DNA from 2 places in the Sporosarcina pasteurii genome. Region 2 is predicted to be linked to the other one. Evidence: riboswitches for the same ligand, from Rfam matches in the RefSeq annotation. Region 2 holds a riboswitch; the other holds the start of a gene.

Region 1 (8,142 bases), 540 kb from region 2:
CAGTTCCATCAACATGTCCACTTACAAAATGACCGCCAAACCGACCATTTGCTGCCATTGCTCGTTCTAAATTGACACGACTTCCTACTTGTAAGGAATGAATCGTCGTTGCTTTTACCGTTTCAGGCATCACATCTGCTGTAAAATAGGACGTTGTAAAATCTTTAACCGTTAAACAAACACCATTTACCGCAATACTGTCCCCTTTATTGACATCTTCAAGGACCTTCGTACATTGGATTTGAAGCGTTAAAGAATTCGCGCCCCGATTTGCAGATTGAATTGTACCGATTTCTTCTACAATCCCAGTAAACACTATGACTCACCTTCCTTTCGAAACTGAGCATGAATTCTAATATCATTGCCAATTTTTTTCACATCTAGGAATGAAAGTCCTTCACTTTCTGCCATAAAGGAACGCGTTTCATCCATAAAAATCGTCGGACCATTGCCGATTAATTTTGGCGCTACGTATAAATAAAGTTCATCAGCCAACCGCGCATTCATAAAACTCGAATGGATGCGACTGCCGCCCTCGACAAATAAGGTCATAATTCCTTTTTGCGCAAGACGTGTTAGTACTTCCTCCAAAAAATGTGCAGAATCTGGAATTCTTTCAATAGATACATTGGAATATGTCGTTAATTGATCATTCAATTTTGTTGATTCCAATGTAAAAATAATTGTTTCTACAGCACCATCTATAATAACATTTGCTGTTTCGGGTGTTCGTAACTGTCGATCTAAAATAATTCGAATTGGATTCTTTCCACCATGGGGCAAACGGGTGGTTAGGAAAGGATTATCATGAAGTACGGTGTCAACGCCAACTAAAATTGCATCATGGGTATGACGGAGTTGATGGACATCTGTTCTAGAGGTTTCAGATGTAATCCATTTACTATCCCCATTTTGCGTTGCAAGTCGACCATCTAGGGTAGTGGCCGCTTTCAAAGTGACGTATGGTTTACCGTTTTGAATAAAATGAAAAAATGCGCGATTTAAATAGTCTGCCTCTTCCTGTAAAACACCGGTGCTTACTTCAATACCGGCTTGCTTTAGAATTTCGATGCCTCGTCCGTTCACAGAAGGATTTGGATCTGTTGACGCAATGATTACGCGACGAATCCCGCTTGAAATAATGAGTTCTGTACAAGGCGGTGTCTGTCCATGATGTGCACATGGTTCAAGGGTGACGTATAAATCCGCACCGAAAGCTGCTGCTCCCGCCATCTTTAATGCATGAACCTCAGCATGGGGAGTTCCCGCTTTTAAGTGGGCGCCTGTCCCAATAATTTGACCATTTTTTACACAAACGGCACCAACAAGAGGATTCGGTGAAGTTTGTCCTTCTGCACTTTGCGCCAATTGTAACGCTAATTTCATCATATTTTCATCAATCATCGACATTCCCCCTTTCAATTGTTAAAGAGGGCAATCTATTATCGGCATTGTACGTATTCCACAAAACTTCTCCCATCCAGACTTTAACTGTCGGTGCCGGAGTTTCACCAGCTCCACCGTTTTCTAGCAAGTAGAAAAGCGGGTCACGGACTAACAAGCATTACGCTCGATCACCGTCGGTAAGGAATTTCACCTTGCCCCGAAGTTATTTGAAAATATCGTACTTTCTTAAACCTACCACATCATTTTATAATAATCAATAGTAGTTTTTAGATTTATAGAACAAAAAAATGAAAATCATGACTTTAGATTCGTGTAATTAAGCCCAATTAACTTGAAGTTCGACAAGGTTATTCGATCTATTTTTCATTTTCACAACAAGTCTATTTGACTATTACTCTTTCTTCGACAATTATAATTTAACATATAAAAAGCATCGCTAAATTAAGCGATGCCCTTTGTTTCTCTTATTTTTGTAAGTCTTCAATTGAGTCGATGTCCATATATCTTGGAACGACTAAACCGATTTTTACACCTTCCATATTAATGCCAAGCTCTTCGAAGTCACCTTCAAATTTTTCAGCATATGTTTCGTGTGTAATCGGTAACCATGCTGCAAGAGAAGCATCTGCGCTGCCATTTGCAACAGCTGTCCATAATGGACCTGCTTCTACTTGTGTAAGTGTAACCTTATAGCCCATATCTTCCAGAACAATTTTCATAACGTTATGACTTGCGATTTCACTATCCCATGCTACGTATGCAAGTTTAATTTTATCGCCATTAACTTTATCGATACCATCTGTCCATTCTGATACCTTATCTTCATTTGCGTCAATCCAGTTTTGAGCTGCTACTTCTTCTTTCTCACCGTCTTGAATTGCAATCATAACCTCGGCCATGTCCTCTTCTGTCCAATTAAAGTTCGACAAAATTGCATGTGCCTCCGGAAGATCATCTTCTAACCCAATACGACCAATCGTACGGATTTGTTCTTCTCCGCCAAAAGAACCTTTTGGATCTTCAAGATATTTAAGCTTAAACTCCGCAAATTTCCAGTGCGGTGTCCAACCTGTAACAATAATTGGTTCTTCTTTATCATATGCTTTTTTCAGCGCTGCCGTCATTGCAGAACCTGAACCTGTAGTTAGCGTCCACTCATCTAATTCATAATCTTCAATTGCACGGTCAGCTGCTTCCATAATCCCAGCACCTGGGTCAATTCCTGTAATTTTATAATCTACTGATTCACCAACTGTTGTGTCATCATCTGAACCTGATTCTTTCTTAGTTGTATCGTCACTTCCACATGCTGCAAGTCCTAGTGCAAGCAATGCTGCTGCACCTAATCCAAATACTTTTTTCTTCAAAATCATTATGAAATTCCTCCTTGTTTCTTCGATCCTGCGTGTTGCGTGATGCGGTCTAAAATAATGGCAACAATGACAATCGCCACGCCGACTTCAACACCAACACCCGTTTTTAATTGTGTAACGGCTCGGTAAACTTCTTCACCAAGTCCGGGAGCACCTACCATTGACGCAATCACGACCATTGAAAGTGAAAGCATAATACTTTGGTTCACACCTGCTAAAATTGTCGGCTTAGCAAGCGGAATTTGAATCTTCACTAAACGTTGCCATGTTGTTGAACCGAATGCTTCAGTTGCTTCGATTAAATCCGTTGGCACTTGCTGAATCCCTAACATCGTTAAACGAATTGTCGGTGGCATTGCAAAAATAACTGATGCAACAACCCCCGGTACAACCCCGATGTTAAAGAAGAAAATAGCTGGGATTAAATAAACAAATGCTGGCATCGTCTGCATTAAATCTAGAATCGGATTCGTAATTTGTTTCACAGTTTTATTTTGTGATGCCAAAATCCCAATCGGTATCCCTATAACTACCGCAAAAAAGACGGCTGTCACAACTAGTGCTAGCATTTGCAACATCGGATACCATAAACCTAAATAGTCTATGAATAAGAATCCAATCAGTGTAAATAGCCCAATTTTTCTCGTTGAAATAAACCAAGCAAGTAAAGCAAATATGACTGCCAACAAAATTGATGGCACAAGGTTTAATAAATCGACTGATCCTTCTACAATTGCTTCTAAAAACGTTGAAATCCCATCAAATAACGGCGCAAAAATATCTGTTAACCATTGAACGCCATCGTCAATCCAGTCGGCAAATGGAAGGCGTGGTAAAAATTTATCCAATCTCCTCTACCTCCAACTCTGCGTCTGCAGAAACGACCCCATTACCATTAATAAAGCTGTCATTTCCAGATAATGCACCAATTAATGCACCACGAATAATAATTCCTTTAAGACGTTTCTCTTCATCCACAACCGCTACTGGAATCGTCGCTGTCGATACAGTGTCAAACAACTCTGTGAGTACACAATCTTCCAACACAGTCTGGATATCAGTAATGAGAATATCTTCCAAAGATTTCCCTTCACCAACTGCAGCATCTGCATCTTGTGCGGTCACTGCCCCTAATAGACGATGTTGCTTATCAGTTACATACATAGAGGAGATTCGCAGTCGTTTCATCAGACGAAGCGCCACCCGAGGACCACGGTCAATTTGTACCGAATCTGCTTGCTTCATAATATGAGCAGCTGTCAATACTTTCGATAAATCAACATCTTCAACGAATTTTTCAACGTATTCATTAGATGGATTCATTAAGATTTCTTCAGGTGTTCCAATTTGAACAATTTCTCCGTCCCTCATTAGAGCGATCCGATCGCCAATTCGAAGGGCTTCATCTAAATCATGGGTAATGAAAATAATTGTTTTCCCCATATCATTATGAAGCTGTAATAACTCATCTTGCATATCTTTACGAATTAACGGATCTAAGGCACTAAAAGCCTCATCCATCAACAAAATATCTGGATCGTTTGCAATGGCACGTGCTAGTCCAACACGTTGCTGCATGCCCCCGCTTAATTGAGATGGATATTGTTCTTCGTATCCGGCTAACCCAACTAATCTAAGTGATTCTATTGCTTTCTCTTTTCGTTCTTCTTTCGAAACACCTTGAATTTCCAATCCATATTCCGTGTTGGAAAGAATTGTTTTATGTGGAAATAGGGCAAAGTTTTGAAATACCATCCCAATTTTTTCACGACGAACTTTACGCAGTTTTTCTTTGTTCATTTGAACGATATCTTCACCGTCCAATAATATATGTCCCATCGTTGGGTCTATCAGTCTATTTAATAGACGAACAAGTGTAGATTTCCCACTTCCAGATAGTCCCATGATGACAAAGATTTCGCCTTCATACACATCAAAAGAAGCATGATTTACACCAACTGTGGATCCAGTTGCTTTTAAAATGTCTCCTTTTGTCTTTCCTTCTTGAAGTAATTGAGCCGCACGCTTCGTATGTTTACCGAAGATTTTCGTTGCTTGCTTCACTTCAATTTTCTTCTTACTATGTTGCACTTCCATTTTTACACTCCCTCGTTATTTACGAATGTTTACTAGTATAACTATAAACTTAGTACTTTACAACCTTTCTTACAATTTATTTAGTTTGTACAGAAAAAACCGTACAAACTTTAGGTTAAAAAAATTGATTTTCAATAGGAGTTAAACTATGCTATATGAAGAATATTTGACTAGGCTTTTAATAAGCTGAAAGCTATAAGGAGATAGCAGTATGAATGGATATGACAAACTTTTACGTTCACGCAAGCGCATTATGGAATCCATCACTCAGAACATCCATTTATTTGGTCAACCCCCTTCTGCCGGAAGACAATACAGTATGCTGTTCTTTGAAAATAAATCGATGACTTTAGACGAAATGGCTGAAGAACTAGGTATGAGTAAAACAAGCATGAGTACGTCTATTCGTTCATTAGCAGAATCTAAATTGGTTGAACGTGTATGGGAACGCGGTGTCCGAAAAGATTTATATAAGGTAAATGATGATTGGTACCAAAACTTCATTGATACTTTTTCACTTAGATGGGGAAGATCAATTTCTTTGCACTTAAGTGCGATTAGAAGGTCTAAACGGGAACTCCAAGAACTCATTGAAGATGAGTCAGCTGACGAAGAAGTGGTAGAACTAGCAAAGCAGGATATTGAAAAGCTAAATTATATGAGGAGTTATTATGAATGGTTAGAACGGCTTGTTGATGCGTTTGAAGACCATAAAATTTTTGATCTTGTGCCGAAAAATGAAAAGGAATATTAAAATGCAAAAACGACAATCAGTGCAAAATAACTGATTGTCGTTTTCTGTAGTCCAGTGGCTAACGAGCCAATTTGTTTAGCTATGGAACACTTCAAGCTATAATGAAACTAACTAAAAGGAGAGGGATTATATGGCCAAAGCAACTGTCTACACGACAACAACATGCCCATATTGCACAATGATGACAGATTACTTAACAGAACAAAATATTCCGTATGAGGAAATTAACGTGCAAGAAGATGTAAAGGCCCAGCGTAAATTAATCGCGGAGACCGGTGAGATGGGTGTTCCGCAAACGAAGCTAAACGACAAATGGATTTTAGGTTTCAATCCGGCTGAAATTCAAGAAGCGTTGAAGGGATAAATGTAATTGATCAAACGTTTATTTTCATGTAAATCATGTAGTTATCATAAGTTCGATACTAGGGAAAGAAGATTCCCCAAAATATGCCTTGGTCATGTTGCCATGGCCATTACAGGAATTGTTCTTGTCTATATGCAATGGATGCAGTAATGGATTAACCTCCTTTTCAAATAGAAGAGGAGGTTTATTTGTGTTTACTTAGCTATTTCTATGTTCGTTACCAACTCAACGCTTACATTTCCTTGAATCGCTCTGCTAATCATGCAAGAATTCTCTGCTTTTTCCGCTAGCCTTTGTGCAAGTGCGATTTCTTTATCTGTAGCACCTAGCTTTAAAATAATATGCGGTTTATGAATGATTTTTTTATATGTAATGACACCATTTGTTACATCGACCACACCAACTGATTCCATTTCTAATTGGTCTTTCTCAAGCTTACTTCGTTCCATCATCGCCGCCAGCGTAATGATATAGCACGTTGCTGCTGCCCCCAATAGCATTTCATCTGGATTTGTCCCAATTCCAGGTCCATCCATTTCGGGTGGGATAGATACTCTTGTTTTCAACTGCCCTGCCTCTATCGTCCCCACATCATTCCGACCGCCTGGCCACTTCGCTGTTAAATGAAATAAATGCTCCGCCATTCGCTTTCCCCTCCGATTTCTATATTTATTATACGGTAGTTAACTTAATTATTGCGCCCCCTGGAACAAATGCGTATGTTAAAGTGATAATATACTTGACTGTCCGAGTACAGTGGGACTTCGTTGATTGGAGTGGAGGGCGGCGAGGGCGTGCTCTCAAACGCTTCGCTTTTTGGTCGCAAAAGCCGTTCTTCGTGACGGCTTTTCCTGTGGGATTAGCTGGACAGGTAAGACCCCGCAGGGAGCGAAGCGACTAAGGAGGCTCACCGCCAGCCCCACGGAAAGCGTCCGCCCGGAACGAAAATCAACATTGTTCATGATTCACTCTAGAAATGTTAATTGTGATATTAGTTAACGTGTCAATTTCATTAATCACCAAAAAAGTAGAGGATACTTTCTCTCCTCTACTTTAATCATTCTATAATTTAACGTCTACAATATGTTCTTCATGCTCATGTAAATCTTCTTCATCTTCTACATGAATGATAATGGTATATTGTTCTGCTTCTTCAAACGTGTAAAGTGCGGTATATTCTCCCGCCTTTTCTTCTTTTGCATCTACCCAATCATGTTCATCAGAATTATCTTCATACCAAATTTCATAACGAACATTCAATTATTCTAATGGTAATTCATCTAATTCAACATGTACGATCAGTTCTTTTTCTTCACCAGCAGCAACATCTGTTGGCTTCATAAAATGCATAGAAAAGCCTTCTGTATGGTAATCATGCCCACTACTTTCTTCATACTTCCCGCCACTTCCAACAGTCACTTGTTCAACAGGCATTGTATGTAGACCTTTTGCTGTAACATGGACTTGAATATGGAAGAGTCCATCATGATCAAATGATGTTTCGGCTGTATAAACGCCTTCTTTTTCATTTGTTGAATCAATCATGACACTATCAGACTTCTTGCCTTCTTCCCAGACTTCATAGACCACTTCATCAGCATCATCTATTTTCTGATTGCCCATTGTGACAAGAGATGACATGTGAACGGTTTCACCAACTTCAACTTCATTCGTTACTGTTAATTTAACAAGTAGCGGTTCTAGTTCTGTTACATCTTCGATAAGTTCTTCTTTTTTCGTACAAGCGACTAATGTTCCCAACACGAGTGTAAATAGTAATACGGCAATTATTCGTTTCAAAAATAACTCCCCCAGTACTGCTTAATGTTTTCGTAAAACCCACATATTCAGTATAATTATACACAGAGGTTAAGAAGTTTTGGTGAAGTTAGAACACAGTCATTACTTCACCGAAACTTCAACCTTACCATATATCATTTTCCATAAAGCTATGGAATGAAATGAGGGAATACTATGTCTAATTACACAGTCATGATTATTGACGATGAAAGTCAAATGAGAAATCTTGTTCGCGATTTCTTAGAACGTGAACATTATAAAGTCGTCGAGGCAACAGATGGTGCGCATGCACTATCAATACTTCAACAAACAAAAACCGATTTATTTATTGTAGATGTTATGATGCC
Region 2 (8,142 bases):
ATGTAGTCCCTACAATTTTCTTGAACGTAATATTCGCCACCTTTCATAAGAAATAGGCAAAGGTTTTCTTTGCCTATCTCTACATTATGATTCATTCTATGTTTACGGGATAATTAACTTTTGTCCGACGGAAATTTCATTGGTCGTTAAACTATTTGCTTGCATAATTTTATTCACACCGTCGCCAGACTTATAATAATTAACTGAGATTCTATACAATGTTTCCCCTGGTGCTACGACATGTGTGCGCGCTTGGGATTTCTGTTCATCAGTAGAATCGTTTTCTTTCGCTCTTTCTTCCGCTTGTGCTTGCTGCTTTTCTTTCTCGGCTTGCTGACGGGCTGCCTCTTCTTTTCTTTTTTCCTCTGCTTCCGCCTCAGCTTTTGCCCTTTCAGCTTCTTCTTTTGCCTTTTCTTCGGCCTCTATTTGCTCATTCGTTTTTTCATCTTTTTTATCATCTTCCGGTTCTTTTTCTTTATTCACCGTAGTGACACTATTTTCATCAGTTTTTTTACTCTTCTCGAATTGAAATTGAGATTCTTCCAATTTCGACGCGATATTATCATTTGGTGAGTTCCAACTAATTATGACAAAAGCAAGAATTCCGATTGGAATGAGTGTAAATAAAACGAGAAGCACATTAATTAATGAATAGCGAGAACGTTTTTTGGGCTTTCTTTTTTTACTATGTAAATCAACACGCGATAGTGGTTTTCCACTATCTGTTTCCCCGTCAAGTTTGATTTCTTTTCGTTGTTCTTCAAATTCCGTTCTATAGTCATCTTTTTTCACATTCAACTTCTCCTATCACAAGAATACTTGCCTATCCATTATGACGAATTTTGTCGTAAAAGTAAACGAACTTCCAATACCTAACCAAGAAGATTCGTTAGTCTTGTTGACCAATCGCCCCACCCTCTTTCGTCCTGTCGCGCATCCTTGCTGTAAAGCCAATCAACAGAAGTTGTATCACAGATCGAACAGCAAGTTTTAGGTTTCTTTTGTAAATCTTCTCCAAAATTCTGAAGAAGTTTAACACGGATACATGTCCGCGCCTGGATGAGGTCAACCATTTGTTGTAACTGCCGTTCCTTTTCCTGACTTTGTTTATTTATTTGTATGATTGTTTCCTCCACCGACATCCGTTCAAAATAATAAAGCAACATTCGTCTACCTGTTTCACTTAGCCTTGCCAACTCAGCCGCCTCGTGAACGGACTTTGTTTCGGCTAGACAATTAGCAAAATAACGAATCTCCCCTTCATCCGGATAGTCGTCATACATAATAAACCTCGTTTTCTGAATGTCCTCTATTGTATATAATAAAGATGCCGCTGAGCATTCCCCGTCCCTTCCCGCTCGCCCAACCTCTTGCATATAATTTGCGATGGTAGACGGGATATGTTCATGAATCACTTGTCTGACGTCATTTTTATGTATTCCCATCCCAAATGCATTCGTAGCACATATCCAATTCAAATCACCACTAATAAATTGCGCTTGGACAAAAGCACGATCCTCTTGTTCCATACCCGCATGATAAGAAGATACTCCTCCTATCAACTCATTTAATACTTGAGCCAATTCATCTGCTCTTTTTCTTGAACCTACATAAATAATACCCGGACCAGTCGTTTGTTCTACACGATCGATCAGCCAATCCGTTTTCGCCTGTTCTGATGTTAGTTCGTGTATTGTATAAGAAATATTCGGTCTATCTAGAGACTTTTTATGGAGTACAGGGTTTATTAAGTTTAAATAGTGCTGTATATCTTGAATCACTTTACGATCTGCAGTAGCTGTTAACGCAAGGACGGTTGGATTTTTTACCGCATGCAAAAACTCACTAACCCTTAAATAATCTGGCCTAAAATCAAATCCCCATTGTGAAATACAATGTGCTTCATCGACAACGATAAATGCGATTTTTAACTTTTTCATTTTATTTGCTACAGCTGGAACTGTTAGCATCTCTGGAGATATAAAAATAAATTTATACCATTCAAGTTGATTGATCATCCGACTGCGTTCTTGATAGGTGTGGAATGAATTAAGCGCAACAACCCGCTTTTCACCTTGTTGTTTCAAAATGGCGACTTGATCCTCCATTAGGGCAACGAGCGGTGAAATAATAACCACAGTTCCGTCCATTAAATATGCGGGCAATTGAAAGCAAAGTGACTTTCCACTTCCTGTTGGTAATATGGCGATTTGGTCATTTTTAGCAAGTACATCGCGGATCACTTCTTCTTGCCCAGGTCTGAACTGTTCAAAGCCGAACTTTTCTTTTAAGGTTGTATAGATGTCCACGCCGCCTCTCCTTTCATGCTTGCCCCTAAGATAAGACGCAATTGAAAATAAGTTAGTTGCGGAAAGACTTCCTTTAATAATCGGAGCCTTTTCGTCTCAAGTTCAATAGATTTCTTTTGCACTTTTAAGCTATCTTCAAACGATACGAATTGTTCTATCGGAAAATCATGATCATGAATTGCAATTTCGACAATATGGTCCTCAATCGTACTTAATTTTAATTGACGTGTCGCTGCAATTTCTTCTAATGACAATCCTTTATCAAATAGATTCTTCGTGATAGCTGAGGACTCTGTTAAGTGTGTAACGAGTTTAATATCCTTTGCAAGCTCCTTTAAAAAAGGCGTCGTCTTCTCTCTTTCAATCGTCTTTAATAATAAATGTAAACTTTCAATGTAATAGAGCTTGATTGATAAAGAAGGCATACGTAACTGATTCTCTAATTGTGCCCACGTCCATCCAGTATGCTGATAGCCCACTAGCCGGTGTGTGAAAATCACTTTTTGAATCTCTTCCATGCCACTTTCCTCAAAAGCAGTCTGTAACTCTGCTTTTAATTGACGCGAAAAGTTCGGTTCTTCAATTGGGTGCCCACTCAATACTTTCTTGACGAACTGTTGGATTTCTATTTCTCGTTGTGCTGGCATAAATCGTTTCTGTCCCACTCTAAAATGCGACAACGTCTGTACGACAAGAGATAGCCTAGCAAAAAACATTTCTTCCCGGCCCCGGTAATCCCAGCCGTTAAAGTGAAAGGCGCGTGAGGATTCCACTAACTTTCTTCCACTCTCTGTTACATGCAGAATTGACGAAGCATCTATCTCAATACAGTTTAATTGTACTAGTTCATTTATCGTCTCATTAAATAATTGTTGAGGGAGTTTAGGCAATAAACCGAAAAACATTTTCAAGTCATAATATTTTACATCCTGAATTGTTTGTCCTGATCGTTTTCCACGCAATAAATGAAGAGCAGCATTCGCTGTTTTCTCTCCATCTAATTTGCTAAATAGAACACAAAGTAACGTTGAAAGATTCATTATTATGTCCTCCTCACCCAAATTTGTAGTATTATGTTGAAAACTGTTAAAAACAGCATTAGAATAGAGGATGTACTGAAATGCTACGTTCGAAGAAAAGAGGGAAGACATACATGCCTAAGTATACAATCGTCGACCAAGATACGTGCATCGCGTGTGGAGCTTGTGGGGCTGCTGCTCCTGACATATATGATTACGATGATGACGGAATTGCTTTTGTTATTCTTGATGATAACACGGGTACCGTACAAGTTCCAGAAGAACTACTAGAGGACATGGAGGACGGCTTTGAAGGTTGTCCAACTGATTCTATTAAAGTTGCAGATGCACCGTTTGACGGGGACGCTTTAAAATATGAAGACTAAAAAAATGCTGCGCTAGATCTTCTAGCACAGCATTTTTATATTTCGTTTCATTCAGCCAGCAACTTTGCACGTTGTTGACTAATCCAATTTTTCATTCGACTATATAGCATAATCGAAACAATTGTCAGGATAACACCTTTCAATATATTAAATGGAAGGATGCCAAGGACAATCATTTTATATAATGCATCGCCTGTTACAGGCGTCATATTTAAGAAGTAAGTATACATCGGTAAGAAGATAAAGTAGTTTAATAAACTCATCCCAATTGCCATCGAAACAGTTCCGGCAATAAATCCACCTAGTAAACCTTTCGTACTTTTAAACTTTGTAAAGATGTAATAGATTGGCAAGATAAATAGTAATCCTGTAGCGAAGTTGGCAATCTCACCAACCGGTACGCCTGTAGGGCTCCCACTTAAAAACCAATGTAATATGTTTTTAATTAACTCAACCGCGATGCCTGCAATAGGTCCCATCGTCATAATCGCAATAACTGCCGGAACTTCTCCAAAGTCAAACTTTAAAAATGCAGGTAGCGCTGGTAACGGAAAATTAAATTGCATTAATACTGTAGCAATACTTCCTAACATGGCGACAAGCACCATCTTACGTAACTTTTTACTATTCATGTTCCTCTCTCCTTGTCCGATTCACTTCCAAGAGGAAAGGGCATTCGTCTTTGTTTATTTATGTCCACAACATCATCATTGATTCTTATTTGAACTTACATAACTCAGTGTAATCTGTTATCAAGCATCAAAAGATACCAATTCTACATAAAAAACCCCTAAAGCAAATAGACTTTAGGGAGTTGTAGGTACACAAATAAACGTTCGATTAAACTCGTACAATGACTTCGTTAATCGGAACTTTCATAGGATAAGTTATTTTTATCCGCATGAAATAAGCGTTCACATTATGTTTTTTATACATAATGATAGACGGCTGCACCTTCACCTTCTCCCATCCAGACTATACTGTCGGCTCTAGAATCTCACTAGAATCAGCTATATTATACTATAGCTCGCGGGCTCAGAAGAAAATCTTCTATTACCGCCGGTCGGGAATTACACCCTGCCCCGAAGATGAATCAATATTAAATTTTCTTACATCTCTATAATACAATAGAAACAGGACTTTGTAAACTAGATAGTTTACAAAGTCCTGTTTATTCCGTTATGAAGTCTACTGGATTACTAGCGACTGGTCGTGGTAGCGCTTCGGATAAATCGTATTTCCCAAAATTTTCTTGCATGACATTCTCTAGTTTTATCGCTAATTGAAATTGTTCAGCCGTTAGCATGAATCCCTCAATCATTAAGCGAGCCTCGTCATCATTCATTTGCGATAAATCAAGAAGGTCTTTGAATTGGATAAATACGGTATCTTCTACTACCTGAACATCATAATGAACCGATTCAGGAACTAAACTTTCAAAGTCATCACTGAATTGCTTTTTCATATTTAAGAGTGCTTCCTCTACAGTTTCTGCAAACTCCCCGGCGTCTTGGGGGACGATATATGTTTGTCCAGACGGTAACGTGTATTTGTAATAGGAAGCTGCATGTCGATCATGATTTATTTGAATCGCATCCATTGTTCCTACTTGACTAAATTCGATTGCATCTCCATTTTCCTGAACGGGTAAAACTTTCGAGAAATCGTTGAATGTCGACCTAATAGTCCCTTCGTATACTTGAATGGATGCGGAAGACCTATCATAGGAATGGTTACTTGGAAGTTTGTGACGGACCATGCCTTCTTCAGCAATTATTTCTCCTTCAAAAGGGTGATATGCGTCAAAACCCAAAGCTTCCTCACGTAGTTGTCCAGCGTATTTTTGATAGAGTTCTACACTGTTTGGATTTTCTTTTTGAAAATCAACTTGAATTGTTTCCGAAGGGATAAGAAATGTAACAGGAATCACGTGTGCACGAGATACGAGACCTATTTGAAAAGGGATATATCCGTCTAGCTCATCCGCTAATAAAAGATGACTACTTTTATCCGCCTGAAATAATGCAGCCTCTTCTATGCTCTTCTCTACTTCCGCTAGTTCATCTGCTGATTCGTCCATTTGCATAAATGTAGATTCTGAAACCTGATCCGACTGATGTTGACTATCCTTTAGCATTGACGGAGTTAATATGCCTAAAAGCAGAACTGCTGCTATCGTTACTGCGATGGGCATCCATTTCCATGACTTTCGCTCAATCGGCTGTTGATCTTGTAATCGTTTGTCATTTTTCAGACGTGTATATACTTCGTCTATAGAACGATTGTCTTTAGGATTAGGCACTTGACTAAGCATCTTTTCAATCTTTTCTTCGGACCACTTCTCTTTATCCATCTTCTTTCCCCCCTTCTTGCGGAAGAGCCGTTAACTTCTTTTGCAGTGCTTTAATGGCGCGGTGCTGAGTTGTTTTTACTTTTGCTTCAGACCACCCTAATATTTCTGCGGCTTCTGAAATCGATAAATCATGTAAGTAGCGCATATGAATGACAAGCTTTTGATCGCCTGTGCAAGTTTCAAGTGCATTGAAAAGTTCTTGCATTTGTTCACTCATCACGACAAAATCATCTGGTATAGGTCGAGGACTGGCAAGTTCACTCTTCTCCCAATCAAAACGGTCATAATCGTGTTTCTTTCTAACTGTTTGTTTTCTAAAGTGATCTATGGCTACGTTTTTTGCGATTGAAAATAACCAAGTCTTTTCCGTGCTTTCTCCTTTGAACCCTTGATAAGCCCTTAAGACCCGTACATAAACTTCATGTACAAGGTCTTCTGCTTGCTCCCGGCTTCTCGTTAAATAGATTAGAAACTTGAACAGATCCTGATGATATTCTTCATATAACCGATGAAATACGGAGTCGTCCATAAAATCCCCCCGTTCAATGTATTAGTCGTTCTACCTCATCATTCGTTACATTTTTTTATTGGAAGGGTAACAGACATAATCGTCCCATTTACTTCTCCCCTAGATGCTGTAATCATTCCATGGTGTGCATCAATAATATTTTTCGCAATGGAAAGACCTAATCCTGTACCGCCTTTCACACGTGTTCTTGCTTTATCAGCTTTGTAAAACCTTTCGAAAATAAACTGTAAGTCCTCTTCTGGAATCCCATCCCCCGTGTCAGAAACCGTCATTTGACAAGTATCGCCGTATATATTAACCGTCAATCGTACATCGCCATTTTCAGGTGTATGACGTATTGCATTATCAATTAAATTTGTAAATACTTGTTCGATTCGGTCTTCATCTATGTCCAAAATTATTTTTTCATCGGGATGTTGAAATGAAAGATTAACATTTGCTTCACGTGCTACTTGACTAAACTTATGGACAATTCTACCTAAAAATGGAAGAACAGATACTTCCTCTTTATACAGTGTCATATGGCCTGACTCCATTCTTGCAAGGTCGAGTAAATCAGTTACAAGACGTCCCATTCGAAGCGATTCTTCGTGAATTACTTGAATGATTTCATCTTTCTCCTCGTCACTTTCTGTCACACCATCAAGTATCGCTTCACTATACCCTTGTAACATCGATATAGGTGTCCTTAATTCGTGAGATACGTTTGCGATAAAATCAGAACGGAGTTTATCTAATTGATGCTGTGCAGTCATATCTCGAAGCACCGCTACAGCTCCACGTATACTGCGGCCACTATAAAGCGGACTAATAGAGACCGTATAAAACTTTCCATTTAAAGGGAGTTCATCTTCTACTTCCTCTGAAAAATTTATAGAGTGTTCCAGCATATGTAACAACTCTGGTGGTAAAGAGTCATCCGATGAACCTTTCGCGAAATACCAATTTTGCAAAATCTTCTCTGCCTCTGGATTACTTAATAAGATCGTGCCATCACTGTTAAAAGTTATGACCGCATCTGCCATCGAAGTTAAAATACTATAAAGTTGTTCTTTTTCTTGGCTAATCAGCTCAACATGATATTTTAATTGTCTCCCCATTTGATTGAAGGCAGTTGCTAATTGACCAATTTCGTCACTTTGCAACGATGGTAATCGCGTATCGAAGTTCCCTTTAGATAATTCATTTGCTGCTTGTCGCATTTTTCTTAAGGGCAAAGTAATTCGGGTAGATAAGAAAAAAGCGAAGATGGTCGTTAAAATGAATGCTATAAATGCAGAAAGAAATACGATATTTGTTGTTTTCTTCGTAGTCGCTTGAATCGCTTCTAAACTTTGATAAATATAGACCGTTCCAGTTGCTCCAGCTTCTGTAGTAAATGGGTCAGCCAAAACGATATATTGTTCCATCATCCCTTCTTCGGTAATTGAAGGCATCATAATCTCTTTTGTCACACCATTATTCAACTTATTATCGGAGGAAAATGCGGGGGTTGAAAGGATTTTTCTTTCGATTCTACTTTTATTAAGTCCAATATGATAAGAGT

The links. A riboswitch is a leader RNA that binds a small molecule or an ion and turns the genes downstream of it on or off. The one in region 2 is predicted to bind FMN.
Region 1: linked by a shared signal. The riboswitch ahead of ribD (bifunctional diaminohydroxyphosphoribosylaminopyrimidine deaminase/5-amino-6-(5-phosphoribosylamino)uracil reductase RibD) and the one ahead of AB1H92_RS08790 (ECF transporter S component) in region 2 are both predicted to bind FMN.

What each region holds. Positions count from the first base shown of each region.
Region 1 is NZ_CP160452.1:2,414,298-2,422,439, forward strand. Features, by position in the region: gene ribE (riboflavin synthase) at 1-316, opposite strand, end outside; gene ribD (bifunctional diaminohydroxyphosphoribosylaminopyrimidine deaminase/5-amino-6-(5-phosphoribosylamino)uracil reductase RibD) at 316-1,404, opposite strand; FMN riboswitch at 1,465-1,615, opposite strand; gene AB1H92_RS11450 (glycine betaine ABC transporter substrate-binding protein) at 1,872-2,774, opposite strand; gene AB1H92_RS11455 (proline/glycine betaine ABC transporter permease) at 2,780-3,628, opposite strand; gene AB1H92_RS11460 (glycine betaine/L-proline ABC transporter ATP-binding protein) at 3,621-4,877, opposite strand; gene AB1H92_RS11465 (GbsR/MarR family transcriptional regulator) at 5,089-5,631, shown strand; gene AB1H92_RS11470 (glutaredoxin family protein) at 5,762-5,995, shown strand; gene AB1H92_RS11475 (OsmC family protein) at 6,190-6,639, opposite strand; gene AB1H92_RS11480 (hypothetical protein) at 7,058-7,255, opposite strand; gene AB1H92_RS11485 (FixH family protein) at 7,256-7,795, opposite strand; gene AB1H92_RS11490 (response regulator transcription factor) at 7,970-8,142, shown strand, end outside.
Region 2 is NZ_CP160452.1:1,878,694-1,886,835, forward strand. Features, by position in the region: gene AB1H92_RS08770 (LysM peptidoglycan-binding domain-containing protein) at 103-792, opposite strand; gene AB1H92_RS08775 (ATP-dependent DNA helicase RecQ) at 873-2,309, opposite strand; gene AB1H92_RS08780 (helix-turn-helix domain-containing protein) at 2,288-3,349, opposite strand; gene AB1H92_RS08785 (ferredoxin) at 3,463-3,714, shown strand; gene AB1H92_RS08790 (ECF transporter S component) at 3,762-4,346, opposite strand; FMN riboswitch at 4,669-4,808, opposite strand; gene AB1H92_RS08795 (hypothetical protein) at 4,886-6,067, opposite strand; gene sigX (RNA polymerase sigma factor SigX) at 6,060-6,596, opposite strand; gene AB1H92_RS08805 (ATP-binding protein) at 6,635-8,142, opposite strand, start outside.